Regions from separate parts of the Pseudarthrobacter sp. Hb11 genome, predicted to be linked through region 1. Evidence: predicted binding sites of a transcription regulator. Region 1 holds the regulator's gene; each other region holds the start of a gene.

Region 1 (7,853 bases):
GCGACCCGGCGCCGTCGGACGGTCTGCTGCCTGCCCAGGCAGTGGACGGTTCGGTGGACCGGGCGTTCGGCCTGTATGTGCACATTCCGTTCTGCGCGGTGCGCTGCGGCTACTGCGACTTCAACACCTACACCGCCACGGAGCTCGGAGGCGGCGCCTCCCAGGACGCGTATGCCGGCACGGCTGCCGCGGAGGTATCGATGGCGGCCCGAGTGCTGGCCGAATCCGGCCTTCCCGCCCGGAAGCTGAGCACAGTGTTCTTCGGCGGCGGCACACCCACCCTGCTTCCCGCGGAAGATCTCGCACTGATCCTCCGGAGGGCCATCGAGCAATGGGGAATTAACGACGGCGCCGAGGTCACCACGGAGGCCAACCCCGATTCCGTAACGCCGGAATCCCTCGCCATCCTCAAGGACGCCGGCTTCACCCGGGTCTCCTTTGGCATGCAGTCCGCCGTCCCGCACGTCCTCAAGGTGCTTGACCGTACCCACACGCCCAGCCGGGTCCCGCAAGTGGTTCAATGGGCACGCGAGGCCGGCCTCGCAGTCAGCCTGGACCTGATCTACGGAACACCGGGGGAATCCCTCACCGACTGGCGGTGCTCGCTGGAGACCGCCCTGTCCTACGAGCCTGACCACATCAGCGCGTACGCTCTGATCGTGGAGGACGGCACGAAGCTCGCTGCCCAGATCCGCCGTGGTGAAGTCCCCGGAATCGACGACGACGACCACGCCGACAAGTATGAGCTTGCCGACCAGCTGATCACCGAAGCAGGCCTCGGCTGGTACGAGGTCAGCAACTGGTCCCGCACCCCGGAGCAGGCGTGCCGCCACAACCTTGCCTACTGGCGCGGCGATGACTGGTGGGGGATCGGCCCGGGCGCGCATTCGCACGTGGGGGGAGTCCGCTGGTGGAACGTCAAACACCCCACGGCCTATGCCGGCCGCCTGGCGCAGGGAATGTCGCCCGCTGCCGGGAGGGAAACGCTGGATCCGGAAACCCGGAACGTGGAGCGGGTAATGCTCGAGGCGCGCCTGCAGTCCGGCCTGGAGGTTTCTGCCCTTGGCTCCGAAGGCCGCCACCAGGTCGCAAGCCTGATCGCGGACGGACTGGTGGAACCGCACGCAGCTTTCCGGGGGCGGCTCGTCCTCACCCTCAAAGGCAGGCTCCTGGCGGATGCTGTTGTCCGCCGCGTACTTCCCGCTTAAATTTACGGGGAGCCGCCGAGGGTTGTGGTGGTCCTGGTGGAGCTGTCCCAGAGGCGCGCCTCGATGCATTGCCCTTCTGTCCGCCCGTCCAGGGCATCCATAGCGGGGCCGAGCAGCTTACCGGGGATCCGGCGGGCGAGGGTGACGTGCGGCGTCCAGGCGTCCGGCAGGGTGTTTTCATAGGCGCCGACGCACCGCTGATGCAACTGCGCGTGCAGTTCGAGCAAACCCGCCGCCGGCACAACCAGCCGGGCCAGCACGTACTTGCCGGGACCGGCCGGGAAGACCACCAGGCCGGAAAACCTGATGTCGAGTGGCAGTCCATTCCACAGATCCTGCACGGACCCGACGTCCAGCACGGTGCCGGCGGCCAGCGTAATGTGCGGCCTGTTGCTCGGTGAGGTGTGCGCGGCGAGGCTCGGCAGGCCGGCTTCCGCGAGCCGTGCCCAATCCATCCTGATTGACAAATCGGTGGATTCCCCGAAGGTCAACTCGACGCTGCGCATACACCCATCATGCCGGACGCTGGCGTCATGTTCTTCCGGAAGGCCCGGAGCCTCCCTGCGCTACTTGATCCAGCGCAGGTTGTACGGGTAACGGTGCGGCTGGCCCTTGTTGACGTGGATGCCGGCGGCCACCGAGAAGCAGGTCAGGCCGATCCAGATCAGTGTGGCGATGACGGCAAAGACGTTGCCGATCACCGGCACGAAGACCAGGATGTTGGCGACCACTGCCGCGATGGTGGGCGGCAGGCTGAAGTTCAGCGCTTCCTTTGACTCCTGCGCCGTAAAAGGGCCGCGGTCACGGAAGATCAGGTAGATCAGCAGCGAAGGAACGCAACCCAAAATGCCGCCGAAGTGGGCCAGCGTAGCCCACTGCCGGTCTTCGCTGGCCGTCAGGGGCAGCGCATTCGCCGGAACGCCGTGGTACTCCGAACCGCCCCGGCCGCCCTGGCTGTCCCTGTGATCACGTGCGTTTTCTGCCACAGTCTGTTCCTTCTGAAGTGCAATGGTGCTGACTAGGAGTGCCATGTCTGCTGCGGGGTCCTGCGATCGCAGACACCGCTGTACCAAGAATACTGGGTGCAGCGGTATTAGCTGACCTCACCCACCGGCGGGAGCGCTAATCAGGCCCGCCCGCTGTTTAGGGGACAGTGAGGAAATCGATGACTTCTTCCACCCTGCCCAGCAGGGACGCTTCCAGGTCGGCGTAACTGCGGACGGCTCCCAGCAGCTTCTGCCACCCCAGGCCGATATCCTCTTTCGTCTCGTGCGGCCAGCCAAAGGCGGCGAGGACGCCGGTCTTCCAGTCCTGGCCGCGCGGCACTACAGGCCACTTCTCGATGCCAAGGACAGCCGGGCGGATGGCCTGCCACACGTCAACGTAGGGGTGTCCGACGATCAGCACATTCCCCGCAGCGCCGGGAGAGGCCATCACCGATCCGGCGATGCGGGACTCCTTTGAGTCGGGCACCAGGTGGTCCACAAGCACTCCCAGGCGCCTGCCCGGCCCCGGCCTGAAATCGGCCACGGCAGCAGCGAGGTCATCAATGCCGTGGAGCGGCTCGACGACGATGCCCTCCACCCGGAGGTCATCGCCCCACACCTTCTCGACAAGTTCGGCGTCGTGCTTTCCCTCCACCCAGATGCGGCTCGCCTTGGCAACCTGTGCTCGCTGCCCTGCCACACGGACAGAACCCGACGCCGTCCTGCCGCCTGCGGTGCCCGGACCCGCCGGCGACCGCGGCGCCGGGGGCATCAGGCGGATTGCCTGGCCTTCAAGGAGGAACCCGAAGCCCAGCCGGAAGGACCTGGACTTGCCGCGGCGGTCCTCCAGTGCCACCACGTGCATTCCTCCCGACTTCTCCACCCGGGTTACCGCGCCAACCCACCCGGACTGGACGTCTTCCAGCACCATGCCACGCTCCACGGGCACCTCGGGCAGTTGCGCCCTGGCAGGTGCGGACAGGTCCTGGGCTCCCCAGTTCTGGTAATGCATGGAATCACTCCGCCTCGTGCTGGATCCTGGCCCGGAATTTCGCCCGGAGCGGTACCAATGCTAACAACGGGACGAGTCATAATAGACTGTTAGCACTTAGGCATGTCGAGTGCTAACCCCTGTAGACACACGGTGCGGGCGGAACGGCTGCCCTGAACCCTTGATGGAGGTGGAGTGTGAGCGAGCCGCGCAAGCTGGAAGTACTGCGGGCGATCGTGGAGGACTACGTCCACTCCCGCGAGCCGGTGGGGTCCAAGGCCCTGGTGGAGCGTCACCATCTCGGCGTTTCCAGCGCCACCATTCGCAATGACATGGCCGCGCTTGAGGACGAAGGACTGATTACCGCCCCGCACACCAGCGCGGGCCGCATCCCCACGGACAAAGGCTACCGGCTCTTCGTCGACCAGATTTCCGCGGTGAAGCCGCTGTCCCAGGCGGAGCGGCGGGCCATCCAGTCACTGCTGGAAGGCGCAGATGACCTCGACGACGTCCTGGAACGCACCGTCCGGCTGTTGTCCCAACTGACAAACCAGGTGGCCGTCGTCCAGTATCCGCACGTTAATCGAGCACTGGTCCGTCACATCGAATTCGTTCTCCTTGCCCCCCGGAAGGTGTTGGTGGTGCTGATTGCCAACAGCGGCAAGGTTGAACAGCGGGTCATCGACGTCGGGCAGGACCTGGCTGACGATGCTATTGCCGCGCTGCGCGGCCAATTCCTTGGATCCCTGGCCGGCACTCCCTTGGCCCAGCTTGGGCAGTCACTGCCCGCAGTGGTGTCCGGCGTCGCCCCCGGACAGCGGCAGGCAGCCCAGGCGCTGGCGCACGGGCTGGAGGGCCTGGCCCACAGCAGCCGTGAAGACCGGATGGTGATGGCCGGCACGGCCAACCTGGCCCGTTCCAACGTTGACTTTCCGCTAAGCATCGGGCCGGTGCTGGAAGCGCTCGAGGAGCAGGTGGTGATGCTTCGCCTGCTAAGCGAGATGGCACAGGACCACCGCGGAGTGGCCGTGAGCATCGGCCGCGAAAACCCATACGACGGCCTGGCGGAGGCATCCGTCGTCGCAACGGGCTATGGCCCGGACAGCGTCGCCAAGATTGGCGTGCTGGGTCCCACCAGAATGGACTACCCCACCACCATGGCGGCAGTCAGGGCTGTGGCCCGTTACCTGTCACGGATTCTGGGACCCTGACCACAGTTCAGCGCCCCAGGGCGCACAGCAGTGTATGCAGTTCGACTGCAGGCAGAACAACAAGGAAGAGATACTAACTTTGAGCAGCCACTACGAAGTCCTTGGAGTCGCACCGGATGCCACCGGGGAAGAGATCAAGAAGGCCTACCGAAAGCTGGCCCGGACCCTTCACCCGGACGTCAATCCCGGTGAGGATGTTGCGGACCGCTTCAAGGCAGTGACCCATGCTTATGAAGTCCTCTCGGATCCCCAGAAGCGGCGGGTCTATGACACCACCGGAAACGAAAACGGCACGGACAACGGATTCGGCGGGGGAGCGTACGCCGGGCAGGGCTTCGCCTTCCAGGACATCTTCGACACCTTCTTCGGCGCCGGTGGCACTACCGGTCCCGCGTCGAGGGTGCGGCGCGGGCAGGATGCGCTCATCAGCGTCCGGATCGAGCTCCGCGACGCCGTGTTTGGAGTCAACAAGAAGCTCGAAGTGGACACGGCGGTGGTCTGCCCCACCTGTGAGGGCTCATGCTGCCAGCCCGGAACCCACCCCGAGCGCTGCGATATCTGCGGCGGCAGCGGCCAGGTCCAGAGGGCCGTGCGTTCAATCCTTGGCCAGGTCATGACTGCCGCTCCGTGCGGCACCTGCGAAGGTTTTGGAACCGTTATCAAAGACCCGTGCAACGAGTGCAGCGGACAAGGCCGCATCCGCAGCCGCCGTTCACTGACCATTAAGGTTCCTGCCGGCGTCGCCACCGGGACACGCATCCAGCTCTCGGGCCAGGGGGAAGCAGGTCCCGCCGGCGGCCCCGCCGGCGATCTCTACGTGGAGATCCGCGTCAACAACGACGCAACCTACGTCCGGGAAGGTGACGACCTGCACGCCACCCTCAACATCCCCATGACCGCAGCCGCCCTGGGCACCGACGTGACCCTCGAAACCTTCGACGGGGCCCAGGAGATCGACGTGAAGGCCGGCACGCAGTCCGGAGAGATCATCACCCTGCGCGGCCTCGGCGTCACCCACCTGCGCGGGTACGGCCGCGGTGACTTGAAGGTCCATCTCCAGGTCGAGACGCCCGCCAGGCTTGATGCGGCGCAGGAAGACCTGCTGCGCCAACTCGCCAAACTCCGCGGCGAGCAGATCACGGAGGGAAAGCTTGCTGCCGGCGGCGGCATGTTTGCCAAGCTCCGGGACCGGCTCGGTAACCTGTAGCGGTGAGCAACCCGGTCTTTTTCACCGCGCCCGGGTCTTTGGACGGGATGGTGCCGGACGGCGTCTTTGTCCTGGAGGGACCCGAGGCGCGGCACGCGGTCACGGTTAAGCGGCTCGCTCCGGGCGAGACGGTGGACATCGTTGACGGCGCCGGTACGCGGATGAGCGGCAAGGTTGCAGCCGCTTCCTCCTCCGGACTGGAAGTGGAATGCGCGTCCGTGATTGTTGAGGAGCGGCCACGCACCAGGCTCGTGCTGGTCCAGGCCCTGGCCAAGGGTGACCGGGACGAGCTTGCCATCGAGACGGCCACCGAACTGGGGATCGACGCCGTTATTCCCTGGCAGTCCGAACGTTCCATCGTGCGCTGGAAGGGTGACCGGGCAGCCAAGGCACACGCGAAGTGGCAGTCCGTTGTCACCGCCGCCGCCAAGCAGGCACGCCGTGCCTGGATTCCCGAGGTGCGGGCCGCCGTCGACACCGCCGGCCTCGCCGCCACCGTCGAGACGGCAGCCTTGGCCGTTGTCCTGCACGAGGACGCCGTACGCCCCTTGCGCGCGGTCTTGGAAACATGGCTGGAAACGGGCGCTGCTGAAGCTGTGCGGGAAGTATTCCTGATCGTAGGACCCGAGGGCGGCATCAGCCAGCGTGAAGTTACCCGGCTGTGCGGCCAGGGTGCCGTGACGGCCCTCCTGGGGCACCATGTGCTGCGCTCATCAACGGCCGGTCCTGCCGCCGTCGTTCTTGCCAGCGACGTTCTGGGCCGCTGGGCTGCGCCGGTACTTTGAGTTGCAGTATCAGCGGGGGCTAGCGGACCCTGAAACTCCGGGTGTCTTCGTTGCCGTCCTCCGGGCCTTCCGGATTTGAGGTCTGGGCCACCCGGAGCTCGAAGTCACCCTCGGGCAGGGTAAGGGCGAGGGTGAACACCCCCGCCTGGGCCGGATCCGCGGCTGCCGTAGTTTCGCCGGTCAGGAAGGGTGCCTTGTTCCCGTCTATCTCGGACCGCAGGATCTGCCAGCGGAGCTTGCCTCCCGGCACGGTGCTTCGCCCGGTGATCTTGACACTGCCGTCGCCCACTTCCACGTTTTCCTGCGGGTCGATAATCCAGACGGGAGCCACCAGTCCCGAGGTGCGGGCCATGAGGGAACCCAGCTGTACATGGTTGAAGGCGACATAGTCGGTGTGTCCGTCCACGAGGATCCGGACCCGGATCTGCTGTCCGGAGTCGATCAGCCCCGAGCTCGCGGCCGCCGCGGTGGCTGTATACACCAATTGCTGGATGGCCCGGGCGGCCATATCGGCGTCGAGGTTACTGTTGAACGCATCTTCCGAGACGTCCACCGTGATGACGTCCTTGCCGGAAATCGAGGTGGCCAGCTGGCTGGGGTTCTGCCATGGCGTAAAGAAGTCGGGATCCAGCGGCTTTTCGGACATCATGGCGCGCAGGGCTCGCGTCACGGGATTCTCCTGCTCGGGAACGTCCCGGAACTCCCGGTAAAGGAAGACATTGCTGTCGCTGCCGCCGATCCAGTAGACGGGCGCCTTATTGGAGGACTGGGTGGTTTCCAGAGGAGCGCTCGTGGAGGGGGCGCCGGATGTGCTTCCCGGGCCGGCGGGGCTGGCAGACAGTATGCCGGTGGGGGCCGGGCCCGGTTCGGCGATGCAGCCCGCAAGGGCAGGGATTACCACCAGGAGACCGGCAAGAACCGCCGAACGGGCGCCGTTGAAGGCTCCTCGGGCGCGGCGGGGCGCTGCGGTTTCCGGCAACTTGATTGCCCTGTCCTTTCCTGGTCGGTTAGGCCGATCCCCGGTCGGCCCTGGTGCTCCAGCATCAGGCTGGATTTCCAGCATTGCACAGCCACGGGAAGCATTCGTGCCGGGATGCGCTGAGCGGTCCAACTGCAACTGGAACGATATGAGGCCGATATGAAGTTGATACCTAAGGACGGGAACAGGCGTGGTGCCCGTGCCGGAGCGGACGCAGCGTGTTGGTGCGATATGGGGTCAGGAGTGCCTGCTGGCGTAGGATGGAAGGTACCGCTGGAAGCGACGGCAGCAGCCGCCGCAAACCAGCCAACAGCTATTGTTTCGACATCGAGGGGATCACAGGCCTGCGGGCCAGCACTATGACTGAATCAGCTAACGGAAAGCGCAGGCTTGTCACCGGCGAGGGCGCAGCGGGGGAGTTTCCCCACACACTCCCTGGCGTCCGTACCGAAGTAGTCCTCTTCGACAATTCCGACCAGATGGTTC
Region 2 (7,853 bases), on a different contig from region 1:
AGATCGACATCCCGGCCTACCGGAAATCCATCACCGAGCGGCTGGAAGCGGAATCGGCGACGGCGGCCGAACTGCGCCGTGAGGTTGAAGAGACCGGCAGCAAGAAAAAGGCCAACCGGCTCAAAGTGGTCCAGGACCTCGTGGACAGCTACGAACGGAGCCTCAAGGACATTGAGCGGTTCCCCGACTCCGTGGGAGTCGCCACAGTGGCCGCTATCCACTTTGTCTGCTACGGCGATGAGGTGGTGTGTGTCATCGGCGGCACCGTGCAGGACTACATCTACTTCAACGGGGCCACCTCCCTGTACTGGGGCATGATGCTCCACGCACTGGAAAAGGGGTACCCGCGGTACAACTTCTATGGAACATTCGGCATCTCCGGCCAGGACGAGGAAGGCCACGGCGGGTACGAGTTCAAGAAGGGCTTCGGGGGCGAAGTGGTCCAGCTGGTGGGCGACTTCGTGACGCCGGTCCGTCCCGCCGTCTTTCACGCCAACAGGCTGGCCCGCGCGGCGGCCGCCGCTGCCCGCACCCTGCTGGGCAAGTTGCCCCTGAAACGCTCCGCCTGACATACCAATCACAGCACCACACCGGGAGGAGGCGACCATGACTGACCGGCCCGAACGTCCCGGGCGCAGGCCGCGCACGGACGGCCTGCCCAAAACAGAGCCGCTGACCCCTGCCCAGGTCCGGCAGAATGCCGCAGCCAAAAGAATGCTGCGGCGCTTGGTACAGGGTGAAAACCCGCCAACCGCGCCGATGAGCATCGTGGACCGGCTGACGGGGAGTCCCTACGCCAACCCCACTATCCAAGTGGGCGGCGTGGACACCTCCGCCCGCAAGACCCTCGACTTTGCGCTGCACCTGGCCGAAACCATGTTCCGGTACGGGGCTGGTGCGCTGGAGGTGGAGACGAGCATCATCGCCGTCACCGCAGCGCTGGGCCTGAAGAACATCGAAGTGGACATCACCAACCAGTCGGTCGGCATCAACTACGCTCCGAAGGACCAGACACCTATTTCGCTGCTGCGGGTGGTGCGTTCCTGGACCAACAACTACGCCGGCCTGGCGAAGGTGCATCAGCTGGTGACGGACATTGTGGCCGGGGGAGTAGGCCGGGACGAGGCAATCCGCCGGCTTGATGAGGCCATCACCAGCCCCAAGCCCTTTCCGCGCTGGATGGTCACGGTGGCCTTCGGTACGTTCGCAGCCGTCTTCGTGGGGGTCCTGGGGGGCGGACCGGTGTCCTCTGCCATCGCCTTTGCGGCCAATATCGGCATCAGCCTGCTGGCCCGCCAACTGGGGAGGTGGCGCGTTCCTGACTTCTTCATCACGGCCAGCTGCTCCTTTGTGGTGACGCAGCTGGCCCTGGTGCTGTGGCAGTTCGGGCTGACCACGTCGCCCGCGATCGTGGTGGTGGGCGGCATCCTCCTGCTCCTGCCAACAGGACGCCTCGTTTCGTCCGTCCAGGACGCCATCAACGGCTTCCCCGTGACGGCGGCGGGCCGGTTCCTGTCCACGCTGCTGACCTTCGGCGCCATCGTGGCGGGAATCGCCGTCGCCTTCGTGGTGGGTGAGCTGACCGGGATGCAGCGCATCGACGTAACCCAAACCTTCCCGCCAGCCTACGATCTGTGGGTCCTGGTCATTTTTGTGGCGGTCGCCGTGATGGCCATCGGCATCACCGAACAGACCAGCTGGCAGCTCCTGCTGCCCACAGCGGCGGTGGGCGTGGCCGGCTACCTGGTCCTGCTTGCTGCGAGCCAGCTCGGAGTGGGTGACCGGTTTTCCCCGGCCCTGGCCGCGGTGGTCATTGGCCTGCTGGGGCGTGTGGTCGCCCTGAGGATGGGGGCGCCGCAGCTGGTGGTTGCCGTGCCCGCAGCGCTGATCCTGCTGCCCGGCCTCACCATCTTCCGGTCCATGTATGTGCTCACCATCGAGGAAGCCGAGATCCTGCTCGGCGCCGGAGGGATGCTGAACGCCGGTGCCATCGTCCTGGGGACAGCCGGCGGCATCGTCCTCGGCGACACCCTCGCCCGGCCGCTGACGCGCAGCCTGGCGAGCAATGAACGGCGGCGCGCCCGCCGCCGCTGACCCGCTCCAGGCCCGCTGGATCTGGCTAGATTCTGGCTATATTTGCCCTACGGGCAGCTTTTTTTCCGCCTGGAATACATCCTCCACGCGGCCCTTGGCCCAGTAACCCGAAAGGGAGACCTGGCTGCGTTCGAGGCCGTGCTGATCGAAAAGGACCTTTCGGAGGGCCTTCATGTAGCCGCGCTCGCCGTGCGCGAACACGTCCACCCTGCCCGCGGGCCATTCGGCGTTTGCCACGGCCTGCACCAGGACGTCGCTCTCGCCCGCGGGGACACCGTTGCGGGCGATCCAGTGGATTGTCACTCCGGCGGGAGCGGCAATCGGCTGGATGTCGGCGTTCGAATCCACCTCCACAAAGGCGAGGCCCACTGCCTCCCTCGGCAGGGACTCCAGGCACGCAGCAATGGCCGGCAGCGCCGCCTCGTCGCCGGCGTAGAGGTACCAGTCGGCGTCGGGTGCCGGGTTGTAGGCGCCGCCGGGGCCGGTGAAGGTCAGGATGTCGCCTTGCTGCGCCTTGGCTGCCCACGGGCCGGCGAGGCCTTCGTCGCCGTGGACCACAAAATCGATGGCCAGCTCGCGCGCCACTGGGTCCACCCAGCGGATGGTGTACGTGCGGGTGAACGGCCATTGTTCCCTCGGCATGGTCTCACGGATGCTCCACAGATCCAGGGGAGAGGGATACTCCACCCCCGGCTGCGGAAAAACGATCTTGACGTACCGGTCCACAAAATCGTTGTTGACGAAGTCCGCGAAGCCGTCCCCGCCGGCGACGATCCGCACCATGTGCGGGGAAAGCTCTTCCCTGCGTACAACGGCGAGGTTGATCTGCGGACGGCTTTTCTTGTTGGCGCTGGTAGCGGCGGGAAGGGTGCTCATAAGGCAAGCCTAAGCTAGGGCGCCGGGGGGAGCTCCCAGGTTACGCCAAGGGCACCCTGCCCGCTCAGGAGTTCATTGACGCGGCTGAAAGGCCGGGACCCAAAAAAGCCGCGGGATGCGGACAGCGGACTGGGGTGGGCACTCGCCACCGCAGGAGCTCCTTCCAGGAGGGGCCGGACACTTTCGGCGTCCTTTCCCCACAGCACCGCAACCAGAGGCATTTTGGACCCGTCGTGGTTCCGCCGGTGGGCGACCGCCGTGACTGCCGCCGTCGTGATCTTCTCCCAGCCCTTGCCGCGGTGCGAGCCGGCCGATCCCGCGCGCACTGTCATGACGCGGTTCAGGAGCAGCACGCCCTGGTCAGCCCAGGCGGACAGGTCGCCGTGGACCCGCGCCGGCAGCCCGAGGTCCGCTTCCAGCTCCCTGTAGATGTTCGCCAGGCTCCGGGGGATGGGCCGTGTGCGGGGATCCACGGAGAAGGACAACCCCACCGCATGTCCCGGCGTCGGATAGGGATCCTGGCCCACGATCAGGACCTTTACCGTGGCGAGGGGCTGCCGGAAGGCCCGCAGGACGTTCGACGGCGCCGGCAGCACCTGGTGTCCGGCCGCCACTTCGTCCGCGAGGAAGGTAAGCACCTCCCGAAGCTCCGTTTCCACGCCCGCCAGGGCGGCGGCCCAGTCGGGCGCCATGAGCTCCTCCAGCGGGAGCTGCGCCAGCTCGGCGAAACCGGTTCCGCGCGCTGGTTCCTGCTCAAGTTCGAACAAGGCATCTGATGCAAACACCGTCCCATTCTTGCAGGGCATCCGGAAGCGGGGCCCGGGCATGTTGTCACCGGCGCAAATGACAACGCTGTTATTCGTCCGTAGCATGGGGGTCAGACATTTTACGTAACCAGCTAAGGAGTTCGCCGTGGCGGAACCAGCTCGGGAGCACCTGCCGGAGCCGGAATCCCGGCACTCCCTCCTGGCCGACTTCAAGCTTCGTGACTCGCCGTTGAGCGAGCGTGACCAGCAGATGCTTGCCCTGGAGCGGCAGTGGTGGAAGTACGCCGGCGCCAAGGAGCAGGCCATCCGGGAGCTTTTCGACCTTTCCGCCACACACTACTACCAGCTGCTCAACGCCTTGATTGACACCGAGGATGCGCTTGCCCACGATCCCATGCTGGTCAAGCGATTGCGTAGACTACGTACGTCGCGTCACCGTGCACGTACCGCACGGCGCCTGGGGTCCGACGCCTAAGACGCTCGAGCTGAGCCGCCAGCAGCAATCAACAAGGATATCTCCATGCCCAAATACGCCCGCGATGAATTCGACAAGGTCCCGGAAACTGCTTCGCGACAAGGAGTCCACCGCACGGCTTCCGCCCCGTCACGGGTGCGGCTCTGGCCCATTCTCGCAGTGGGCATTGCCGCCCTGGCGATTGGACTGGTGTCCTTCCTGATCCTTCCCAAGCTTAGCGTCAGCACCCCGGACCAGGCATCAGTAAGCCAGGCGGCTTCCCCGCTGGCCGGCACCGGTTCCACTCCTTCGGCCACCCCCAAGGCCTCTCCGGAACCTTCTGCGGTGGCAACGCCATCCCCGTTCACCGAGCCCGAAGCCAGCGCGGTCGCCGAACCGGAACCGGACGAGCCAACCTCCGCTCCCGCGGTCATCGACAAGACACAAAGCGTTGCCATTTACAACGCCGCAGGGACGGCAGGACTTGCCGGCCGGGTGGGTGGAACGGTCCAGGCCGACGGCTGGACGCTCGGCCAGGTGGGCAACTGGGCCGGTTCCCCGCAGCAGGCGTCCGTCGTCTTCTACCAGGGGGCCGACCAACTGCCCGGCGCCCAGGCCTTGGCGGCGCTTCTCGGCATTCCCGCGGTGGTGGAAAGCACAGAATTCCAGGTGCCGCTGGTTGTGGTGCTGGGGCCCGGCTACCAGTAAGCCTCCAGGAGCCGCGTGAGGCTTAGCGGTTACGCCTGGATAACTTTTGCGGGCGGTCACGCGGCAGCCGGCTACCCCTGGCCGGGCATTGGCTAGAGTGATTTTAGGTGCGGTTGGAGCCTGTCGGCGCACAGCGGTGTGCGGACATAACGGAAAGAGTGGTCAGCATGGCACAGGGAACCGTCAAATGGTTCAACGCTGAAAAAGGCTACGGCTTTATTACCGTTGACGGCTCCGGCGATGACATCTTTGTCCATTGGTCCGCCATTCAGGGTGATGGTTACCGGGCCCTGGACGAGGGCCAGCGGGTGGAGCTCGAAGTGGGCGAAGGCGAGAAGGGCCCGCAAGCTGAAAGCGTCCGGCCGGCAGAGTGACTGATCTGAACCTCCGCCCTGCAAACCTCCGCCGGGCGCTTTCCACGGCTGCCCTGTGTTCTGCCCTGGTATTGACAGCCTGTTCCGGGGCCACCGGCAATGCCCGGGTGGAAGCCGCAGAGGCTTCCGGTGACGGCACCCTGCGCGTGGGACTGATCCTGGACAACGCCGGCCAAAACGGCTTCCTCAATGCCCCGCAACTTGCCGCCGCCAGGCTCGCAGTGCAGGAAATCAATGCTGCAGGCGGCCACAAGGGCAAGCCGGTGGAACTCCTTCCAGCCGGTACGGGACAGGGTGCGGCGGAACAGGCCGAGGCGCTCGTCGCCGCGAAGGCGGACGTTGTCATCGGCCCCACCGATTCAAGCCGTGCCGCAGCGGCAATTGACGTCCTCTCCCGTGCCCGCACTCCGCTCATCTCGCCAGCCAACACTGCCGCCGGGCTCAGCAGCATCACCAGCGGCGGCTATTACTTCAGGACCGCAGCGTCCGACGTCGCGCAGGGTCCCGTCCTGGTGAAGTTGGCCAAGGACGCCGGTGCCACGTCGGTCGCAGTGCTGTACCAGGAGGGTTCCTACGGCAAGGCCCTTTCGGACGCCGTTGCCGCCTCTGCCGAACAGGCGGGAATGGAAGTGCTGGCAACTGCCGGCTTCAAGCCGGGCGACGCGGGCAGCGCAGCCGATGCTGCCGGGAAGGCTGAGGCAGGCGCCGTTATTGTCATAGCCCGTGACGGTGCGCAGGGCGCCCTGGCGGAACTGGCCAACTTGGGTGTTGACGGGAAGCAGATCATCCTCAGTGACGGCGCCTTCGGCCGCTACGGGTCAGGTCTGGCAGGGCGGTACCTGGAGGGCGCCCGCGCCGTGGTTCCCGGGCAGCTTCCCAAAGCCGGCTTCCAGGCAAGGCTCCTGGCGGTGGACCCGGCCCTGAAGGACGTGTCTTTCGCAGCCGAAGCCTATGACGCAGTGACCGTTGCTGCCTTGGCTGCTGCGAGGGCCCAGAATGACGCCGGCCGATCTATTGCCGCCAATCTGATAGCTGTTTCGGGAGGATCAGCAGAGGGGCCGGCAGGGGAAGGGCAGGGCGGGCCGTGCCCTTCCTATAAGGACTGCCTGGAACGCCTGAAGTCCGGGCCGGATGCCAATTACGACGGCGAGTCAGGGCCGATCGCCTTTGACGCCAACGGCGACATCACCACGGCCGCGTTCAGCATCTTCACTTACGGGGCCGACAACGACCCCGCCCTGAGCGGCCTCGAGACGGCGGGACGGGCTTCCGGCTGAACCTCGCCGCGGCTGCCCGCGGCACTGTTTTTCGCGTCCTTTCGCTTGCACTCTCACGTGGGGAGTGCTAATTATTGAGTTAGCACTCTGACGCACCGACTGCTAAGCAAAGCTGGTTCCGGCCGGCGGCGCCTTGCACCGGTCGAGGAGCGAGAAACACCTCACTGGAGTGAGATCCGCAGCCGAAGGCATACAGAGGCCAACGGTGAAGGATCGTCCGTCGCGGGCACTGCAGCGAAGGTTCATTCTTAACGACTGTCCCGAAAGGACTACTGCCGTTATGGCCAAGATCATTGCATTTGATGAAGAGGCACGCCGCGGCCTTGAGCGGGGCCTGAACACCCTCGCCGACGCCGTTAAGGTCACCCTCGGCCCGCGTGGACGCAACGTCGTCCTCGAAAAGAAGTGGGGCGCCCCCACGATCACCAACGATGGTGTTTCCATCGCCAAGGAGATCGAGCTGGACGATCCCTACGAGAAGATCGGCGCCGAGCTGGTCAAGGAAGTTGCCAAAAAGACCGATGACGTCGCAGGCGACGGCACCACCACGGCTACCGTGCTGGCACAGGCTCTGGTCAAGGAAGGCCTGCGCAACGTTGCTGCCGGCGCCGACCCGCTGTCCCTCAAGCGCGGCATCGAAAAGGCTGTTGAGGCCGTTACGGCCGAGCTGCTGAACTCCGCCAAGGAAATCGAAACCAAGGAAGAGATCGCCGCCACGGCCTCGATCTCGGCCGGTGACGACGAAATCGGTGCCCTCATCGCCGAAGCCCTCGACAAGGTGGGCAAGGAAGGCGTCATCACGGTCGAGGAGTCCAACACCTTCGGCCTGGAACTTGAGCTCACCGAAGGCATGCGCTTCGACAAGGGCTACATTTCCGCCTACTTCGTCACCGACACGGAGCGCCAGGAAACGGTCCTCGAGGATCCGTACATCCTGATCGTCAACTCCAAGATCTCCAACGTCAAGGAACTGGTTGCTGTCCTCGAAAAGGTCATGCAGTCCAACAAGCCGCTGCTGATCATCGCCGAGGACATCGAGGGCGAGGCCCTGGCCACCCTGATCGTCAACAAGATCCGCGGCACTTTCAAGTCCGTTGCCGTCAAGGCTCCGGGCTTCGGCGACCGCCGCAAGGCGCAGCTTGCCGACATCGCCGTCCTCACCGGCGGCCAGGTCATCGCCGAGGAAGTTGGCCTCAAGCTGGAAACAGCAGGCCTGGAACTCCTGGGCAAGGCACGCAAGGTTGTTGTCACCAAGGACGAGACCACCATCGTCGAAGGTGCCGGCGACGCCGACCAGATCGCC
Region 3 (7,853 bases), on a different contig from region 1:
CTGACCGTCTGCACGGGCAACATCTGCCGGTCCCCCGTGGCCGAACGGCTGCTGCAGGCGGGGCTCAACCAGGTGCTGCCGGGCGGTTTCGAGGTGGCCAGCGCCGGTACCCGGGCCATGGTGGGCGACCCCATGCAGCCCATCTCCGCTGACATCGTGCGCACCTTCGGCGGCGACCCCGGAAACTTCGCCGCCCGCCAGCTGACGCCCAAGATCCTCCGCGGCGTGGACCTGGTGCTCACCATGACCTCCGGGCACCGCGGCGAGGTCCTGCAGCTGGACGCGTCCCTGCTCAAGCGGACCTTCACCATCCGCGAATTTGCCCGGATGCTTGACGTCCTGGACGAGCGAGCTGCCGCTTCCGAAAGCAAGGAACCTGCAGCAGGAGCGTCCGACGGCGATGATCAGCTGGCAGCCAACCAAACTTTTTGGCGGGGCTTGCCGGCGAGGGCGGCTGCAGTGCGGCACCTGTCCCTGCCTTCCGACTCGTCCGAAAACGACATTATCGACCCCTACCGCCGGGCGCCCGAGGTGTACCGGCAGATGGAAGACGAACTCGCGCCAGCGATCGTGTCCATCCTGCGCCACGCACGCCTCAACGCTCCGGTTCGCGGCACACGTGCGGGGTCGCTGTAGCGGTTCGGCGGGCCAGCCACCTCCCCCGGGATATCAGCGTCGGCGCGTCCGAGCCGACGACAGCGCCCTTCCAGGTGACAGTTTGGACACGGTCGTAGCCAGGGAGGGCCCGGCAGGCGGACACTGATCCCACCATCCCCACGATGAGGTGAGGCACAATGAGCACGCCAGGCGGTTCTGAACCCGGTTCCAGGCCCTCTGGCCCCCACCTGCGCGGTCCTGGCCTCGTGGCGTATGGACGGCGGCGCTGGATCGCGGCGCTGCTGGCGCTGGTCCTCGTGGCGGTTGGCGTCGTGGCGGTCACCAGCCTTAACCGCGCGGGTACTGAGGCCCGGCCCGCTGCAACGCCAAGCGAAACACCCTCGCCAACTGAAACACCTTCCAAAGCTGTGCCGCCGCCTCCCCCTCCCCCTCCCCCTCCACCCATTCCGCAGCACCCTGCCGTTGCCATGAACGTGTTGGTCATCGGCAGCGACATGCGCGGCATTGCGAAAGACGCGGCAGCCCACACGGATGCCACCGGCGAGCCCAGGGACCAGCGTTCGGACGTGCTGATGCTGGTCCACGTCCCGGCCCACCGCCGGTCCCTGTACATCGTGTCCATGAACAGGGATATGTGGGTGGACATCCCCGGCTTCGGTGGAGGGAAGATCAACGCCGGGCTGCAATACGGCGGCATCGATATGACCACCCAGACGGTGCAGCAGCTGTTCGGTATCACCATCAACCACACCCTGATGCTGGACTTCGGCGGTTTCAAGCTTCTGGTGGACGGGCTGGGCGGCATTGACGTCAACGTCCCGGTCCCGTTTCAGTCCACACACGACACTGGGCATGTCTTCGGTCCCGGCGTGAACCACCTGAACGGCCAGGCAGCGCTGGAATTCTCCCGGGAGCGGTACGCGTTCGTCGACGGCGACTTCCAGCGGGTGCGCAACCAGCAGATCCTGCTCCGCGCCGTCCTCGCCCGCCTCACCGCCGGCGGTGGCCTCAACGACGTGACAGCCGTACGGAGCCTGGTGAACTTCGCCTCCTGCTGCCTCACCGTGAACAAGGGCTTCAACGCGGTACAGGCCGCCATTCTCGCTTACAGCCTGCGCAACCTTGATGCGAAATCGATCGGCACCATGACCTTGCCAACGGCCGGATCCGGATTCATTGCCGGCCAGTCCGTGCTGCTCCCCGATTACGGTGCCATTGCTGCCGTGGGAGCCGCCCTGCGGGAGGGACGGATCGGGGAGTTCGCGGTGCCGTAGGCTTTGGGCCGCGGCGGTGTGTGACGCGTAAATTCCTTTCCGACGCGGATATTCCCTGGCGCTCCGGTTATGCGGGCGCGACCGGGAATATGCGCGTCGCGGTGGAAGTCGGGTGTCGGGAGACTCCCGGAGCGCTGCCGCTTGCAGCGCTCCCGGGCGGGCCCGCCGTCGCCCGTTTGCTTTTTTCGTTTACATTCCCTGAGCCATGGGTACGCCGCTGGTAATGTTCCTGCATTCGGCAAGGCACACAGACGGGGTGATTCTTTGTGAAAGAGGACGGACTGACAGAGGCTGTCCAGGACGCCGGGGCGGTGGAGCTGATCCTTATCCGCCACGGCGAGAGCGAAGGCAACGTGGCGGCCACGGATGCGCGGCTGGCGGGGGCTGAGGTCATCGAGGTACCCGCCCGGGATGCGGACGTGAACTTGTCCGGGACCGGGCAGGACCAAGCAAAGGCTTTGGGTGCCGCACTGGCACGGATCGCCGAGGACCTCCGGCCGGATGCGGTGGTTTCCTCGCCGTACGCCCGTGCGCGCCAGACCGCCGAGATCGCCGTTGAGGCCGCGGGCTGGCCCGTGACGGTGCGGACCGATGAACGCCTGCGGGACCGCGAGCTCGGCATCCTGGACAGGCTGACGCGCCGCGGTGTTGAAAACCGATTCCCGGAAGAGGCCGAACGCCGCGAATGGCTGGGCAAGATGTACTACCGGCCGCCGGGCGGCGAATCGTGGGCCGACGTGGCACTGCGGCTGCGGTCCGTCCTGGACGAACTCAACAACCTCGGCACGGGGCACCGGGTCATGCTGGTCTGCCACGACGCCGTGATCCTGCTGTTCCGCTACGTGCTGGAGGGCATGAATGAACAGGAGCTCCTGGACCTTGCGGCGAGCACGTCGGTCCTCAATGCCTCCCTCACCCGTTACGTCCGGCCCTCCGGCGAAGGGCCGTGGACCCTGGAAAGCTTCAACGTGGCGGACCACCTCACGGAGCAGGGTGTAACAGTCACCGAACACGCGGGAGACGCCAGTGTCCACCCAAAGTGATTCCGTCGCCAGCGCAACTGAAGCCGCTTCACCTACCCTTGTGACGCCGTCGCTGCTGCGCGACTGGCCGCTGCCGGCACCCGGCGCGGACAAGTACTCACGCGGCTCGGTGCTGGTGATCGGCGGTGCGCGGGCCACACCCGGTGCGGTACTGCTGGCCGGTACGGCTGCGCTGCGGGCCGGCGCCGGGAAGCTCACCCTCGCCGTGGCGGAATCGGTGGCCATGCATCTTGGCGTGGCACTCCCGGAATGCGGGGCCATGGGGCTGCCGGAAACCGCCGAAGGGTCGGTGACGGGTGAGGGCCTGGACCGGATTTCCTCATACCTCGAGCGCGCCGATGCCATCCTCGTTGGCCCCGGGCTGGATGACCCGGACCTCGCGGAAAAGCTGCTGCGGGCACTGCTGGAGCGGGAACCCCGCTCCAGTGATTCAGACTCTGGCGACGGGAAAGCAAACGGTGGTCCCGCCGTCGTACTTGATGCCTATGCCCTGGGCGGCCTGGTAAAGGTGGCGGACCAACTGGAGCCGTGGAAGGGGCGGCTGATCCTGACGCCGAACCCCAAGGAGGCAGCTGTCCTGCTGGAGCGGGAGGTGGATGATCTGACGGCGGACATCGCCGAGATCGCCGACAAGTACCAGGCTGTGGTGAGCTGCCAAGGCTTCATCGCGCGGCCCTCCGGCGGGGACGGGCCGGAGGAATCGGAGCTCTGGAAAATGACCACCGGCTACGGCGGGCTGGGAACCTCTGGCAGCGGGGACGTCCTAGCCGGGGCAATCGCGGGCCTTCGCGCCCGGGGAACCACCAGCGCGCAGGCCGCATGCTGGGGCACCCACCTCCATGCGGCAGCGGCAGACCGGCTTGCCAGCAGGTTGGGCCCCCTCGGGTTCCTCGCCCGCGAACTGGCCGACGAACTGCCCGCCCTGATGCTGGAGCTGAACACCTAATCCTGCCCCGGGCCTTCGAAGCCCGGGCAGGGGATGGCCCCCGGCCGAAGCCGGGGGCCACCGTATCGGGAAGTGCAGGCCTACCCTGCCAATGCGCTTTCAGCGCTGTGGCGTGCTCAGAATGGCTATCCGCCCCAAAAGGCAGTCAACAATCATTACCCGACATCCCGATCCTGCTGGGGACTAAGCAGAAATCTCGTGCTTTGCCCCCTTCGTCTCAACCTCAATCTTACGCGGCTTTGCCTTTTCAGCGACAGGAATCCGCAGGGTCAGGACACCGGCGTCGTAGGACGCCTTCACGTTGTCGGTGTCCAGGGTGTCCCCGAGGATCAGCTGGCGGCTGAACACGCCGCGCGGCCGCTCCGAGGCGATCAGTTCGGTGTCCTTACCTGCAGGTTCCGGGCGTTCTGCCCGCACCGTCAGGACATTCCGTTCAACATCGAGATCCACTGAGTCCACTGAAACACCGGGCAGATCAAAGGCGACTACAAAGTCCTGGCCTTCACGCCAGGCGTCCATTGGCATCGCTGCCGGACGCGCTGCCGTGCCGAGGACCTGCTGGGCCAGCCTGTCCAGCTCACGGAACGGATCGGTTCGCATCAACATGGCTTCCCTCCTCGTGAGAGACGGTCCAACACTGTTTTGGTACCAGCCGATCTGTATTGGCTGATATAGATTTTTTAGCACTGGCCGGGTAGATCTGCAAGCGTTTTTTGGGGAGAATTTTTCTCCCGTTTTTGACCGCCGAGGGCAGGCAAAAGGGGCCCTCGCCGTGCGCAAGGGCCCTTCAGTGCGTTACTGCTGTCCTAGCTTCGGGTTGGGTCGGGACGAAGCGGCGCAGGGCCCGGATCGGGCACGGGCAATGGGCTGGGAGGCTCCGGCACCGGGAACGGGTTGGGCGACGGCGGACCAGGGTGGCCGGGATCAGGGGTTGGGCCTGGCTCCGGCGGGAACGGCTCGGGCTCGTGCACTGGCGGGATGGTCATAAACTTCCCCTCTCACGCTGGGCGGATGTGCCTTAGCGTGAACAGGATACGCCTGCCGCCCGGACCCTACTAGGGCACCCCGCCTCCCCCAATGCGTCCGGTTCTCGTCCGGTAGCGAACGCCCGGTCCATTGCCAGGGCGGGTGGATATATTTGAACCCATGACCCAGACTCCGCTGCAGGATTCCGCCAAAACCGCGACTTCCACCCCCGCTCCCCCGGTTGCCAAGAAGATCCCCTCCGAGCGCATCCACCACGGGGACACGTTCGTGGACAACTACGAGTGGCTGCGGAACAAGGAATCCGACGAGGTAGTGGAGCACCTCAAAGCCGAGAACGCCTACCAGGAAGCGGTCACCGCGCACCAGGAACCGCTGCGCGAGGCGATCTTCCAGGAGATCAAGGGCCGCACCCAGGAGACGGACTTGTCCGTCCCCCACCGGAAGGACGGCTGGTGGTACTTCAGCCGCTCCGTGGAAGGCAAGGAGTACGGCATCCAGTGCCGGGTCCGCGCCCAACACACCAACAACCCCGTCGCGGACTGGACTCCCCCGGCCGTTGAACCCGGCATCGAAATTCCGGGCGAGGAAATCCTGCTGGACGGCAACGTCGAGGCCGAAGGGAAGCCGTTTTTCTCGGTTGGCGGCACCGCCGTAACGGTGGATGGCAACCTCTACGCGTACGCAGTGGACAACGCCGGTGATGAACGCTTTACCCTGCGCATCAAGGACCTCCGGACCGGCGAACTGTTGCCGGACGTCATCGAAAACGTCTTCTACGGCGTCTCCTTCTCCCCGGACGGCACGCGAATTTTCTACACAGTGGTGGATGAGTCCTGGCGCCCCTACCAGGTCAAGGCCCACTCTCTGGGCACGTCCGTCAACGAGGACGTGGTGATCTACCAGGAGGACGACGTCGCCATGTGGCTGGGGTTCGAGCTCTCCGCTGACCGGCGCTACCTCGTGCTGGGGATCGGCTGCTCGGAGTACAGCGAGACCCGCCTGCTGCGGTTCGACGATCCCGCCCAGGAGCTCACCACCGTCATTTCCCGGGATGAGCGGGTACTTTATGAGGCCGAACCGTTCCTGCTGCCCGGCCCCGACGGTGTCAAGACCGAACGCATCCTGCTCACGCATAACCGCGGCGCCATCAACTCGATGGTCTCCCTGACTGACTGGGCCGAGCTCCGCAAGCCGCTCGCCGAGCAGCGCTGGGACACCGTCGTCGAACATTCCGACGACGTCCGCGTCAACGGCGCAGGCGTCACCTCCACGCACCTCGTCGTATCCATCCGGAAGGACACCATCGAGCGTGTCCAGGTCATCGGACTGGAAGGCCTGGGCACTGCGGCGCAGGAGGCGCCCGTGGAGCCCGCGTTCGACGAGGAGCTCTACACCGCGGGAGTGGGCGGCTCGGACTACGAGGCTCCGGTGATCCGGCTCGGTTACACGTCCTACTTCACGCCGTCCCGTGTTTATGACTTTGTGCTGCCCACTCCCGGGCAGCCAGCCGGTGAACTGCTGCTCCGGAAGGAAAGCCCGGTTTTGGGCGGCTACGACGGCAACGACTACGTGGCCACCCGCGAATGGGCCGAGGCCGGCGACGGCACCCGGATCCCGCTCTCCGTGCTGCGCCACAAGGCGGTCAAGCAGGATTCGACGGCGGCGGGCCTGGTGTACGGGTACGGCTCCTATGAGCTGAGCATGGACCCCGGCTTCGGCATTGCCCGGCTGTCCCTGCTGGACCGCGGCGTGGTGTTTGTGATCGCCCATATCCGCGGCGGCGGTGAACTGGGCCGGCACTGGTACGAAAACGGCAAGAAGCTCACCAAGAAGAACACCTTCACCGACTTCGTGGATGCCACGGACTGGCTGGCAGACTCGGGCTGGGTGGATCCCGCGAGGATTGCAGCACTGGGCGGCTCGGCCGGCGGACTGCTGATGGGTGCCGTTGCCAACATGGCCCCGGAAAAGTACGCCGCGATTGTGGCTCAGGTGCCCTTCGTGGATGCCCTCACCACCATCCTGGACCCGGAACTGCCGCTGTCCGCCCTTGAATGGGAGGAATGGGGCAACCCCATCACGGACCCTGAGGTCTACGCCTACATGAAGTCGTACTCGCCCTACGAAAATGTCCGCCCGGCGTCGTACCCGAAGATCGCCGCGGTGACGTCCTTCAACGACACCCGCGTGCTGTACGTGGAGCCGGCAAAATGGGTGCAGGAGCTGCGGAACAGGACCACGGGATCCGAGCCGGTGGTGATGAAGATCGAGATGGACGGCGGCCACGGCGGCGCGTCCGGCCGCTACGTCCAGTGGCGCGAAAGGGCGTGGGACTACGCCTTCATCGCCGATTCCCTCGGGGCCATTGAATTGCTCCCCGGCGCCGGCCTGAAGTAGCAACTTGAACATCCTTTGCTCCGTAACTGCCGTTTTGAGCCCGTAAAACGGCAGTTACGGAGCAATCGATGGGCGGGCCACGCGGCGCCCGTATCCAAACAAGCCAGCCATGCGTACTCACATCTGACGTTGTGCTGTCCGCTGGGGGGCAGATCAACCCGCGCCGGAAGTTGAGGTTGACGTGATCAGGGTTTCCCGGCAGCACAGCGACGGCGGAGTTCGCACTGGTTTGGGCGAGGATGAAGCCTACAAGGCACAGATCCTCACGATCATCCAAGCCGATCCGAGTGCCGGTGGGGACGGCATCGCAACGTCCAGCAAACCCGCCGCGGGGCCTGAACAGCCTCAATACTGATTTCAAAAAAACATAATCATGCTTACTATTAGTTGGCGTCGGGCTGCCCACTGGGGGTAGACAACCCGCGCCACACTGGAGGTTTGCGTGAGCATGGAACAGGAAATGCGTCCCCTGACCGACGACGAACTGATTGCGGAGCAGGCAACGGCTTTGCCTGACAAGGAAGTTGCCTCTGTCTTGGACCTGAATGCGGATTTGGACCTGGGCATTGACGCGGCAGCACCCATCGA

Evidence for each region. The regulator HrcA, encoded in region 1, represses chaperone genes, less so after heat shock. The targets are predictions, from matches to a motif close to TTNGCACTCGNNNNNNNCGAGTGCNAA.
Region 2: a site for HrcA is predicted at 6,630-6,656, ahead of groL (chaperonin GroEL). Genes of this name have one in related genera too.
Region 3: a site for HrcA is predicted at 4,562-4,588, ahead of AC50X7_RS11385 (Hsp20/alpha crystallin family protein). Genes of this name have one in related genera too.

Annotation. Positions count from the first base shown of each region.
Region 1 covers NZ_JBWZCM010000001.1:212,031-219,883, forward strand. Annotated here, with positions in the region: gene hemW (radical SAM family heme chaperone HemW) at 1-1,208, shown strand, start outside; gene AC50X7_RS01025 (2'-5' RNA ligase family protein) at 1,211-1,714, opposite strand; gene AC50X7_RS01030 (DUF4870 domain-containing protein) at 1,775-2,194, opposite strand; gene AC50X7_RS01035 (DUF3097 domain-containing protein) at 2,352-3,206, opposite strand; gene hrcA (heat-inducible transcriptional repressor HrcA) at 3,383-4,396, shown strand; gene dnaJ (molecular chaperone DnaJ) at 4,476-5,603, shown strand; gene AC50X7_RS01050 (16S rRNA (uracil(1498)-N(3))-methyltransferase) at 5,606-6,388, shown strand; gene AC50X7_RS01055 (GerMN domain-containing protein) at 6,408-7,367, opposite strand; gene AC50X7_RS01060 (PhoH family protein) at 7,727-7,853, shown strand, end outside.
Region 2 covers NZ_JBWZCM010000014.1:30,267-38,119, forward strand. Annotated here, with positions in the region: gene AC50X7_RS16210 (peptidoglycan bridge formation glycyltransferase FemA/FemB family protein) at 1-569, shown strand, start outside; gene AC50X7_RS16215 (threonine/serine exporter family protein) at 607-2,094, shown strand; gene AC50X7_RS16220 (siderophore-interacting protein) at 2,131-2,970, opposite strand; gene AC50X7_RS16225 (uracil-DNA glycosylase) at 2,985-3,755, opposite strand; gene AC50X7_RS16230 (DUF3263 domain-containing protein) at 3,883-4,212, shown strand; gene AC50X7_RS16235 (LytR C-terminal domain-containing protein) at 4,258-4,899, shown strand; gene AC50X7_RS16240 (cold-shock protein) at 5,067-5,273, shown strand; gene AC50X7_RS16245 (ABC transporter substrate-binding protein) at 5,270-6,550, shown strand; gene groL (chaperonin GroEL) at 6,831-7,853, shown strand, end outside.
Region 3 covers NZ_JBWZCM010000006.1:158,696-166,548, reverse strand. Annotated here, with positions in the region: gene AC50X7_RS11405 (arsenate reductase/protein-tyrosine-phosphatase family protein) at 1-636, shown strand, start outside; gene AC50X7_RS11400 (LCP family protein) at 795-1,892, shown strand; gene AC50X7_RS11395 (histidine phosphatase family protein) at 2,159-2,935, shown strand; gene AC50X7_RS11390 (NAD(P)H-hydrate dehydratase) at 2,919-3,881, shown strand; gene AC50X7_RS11385 (Hsp20/alpha crystallin family protein) at 4,065-4,487, opposite strand; gene AC50X7_RS11380 (S9 family peptidase) at 5,028-7,265, shown strand; gene AC50X7_RS11375 (peptidoglycan-binding protein) at 7,714-7,853, shown strand, end outside.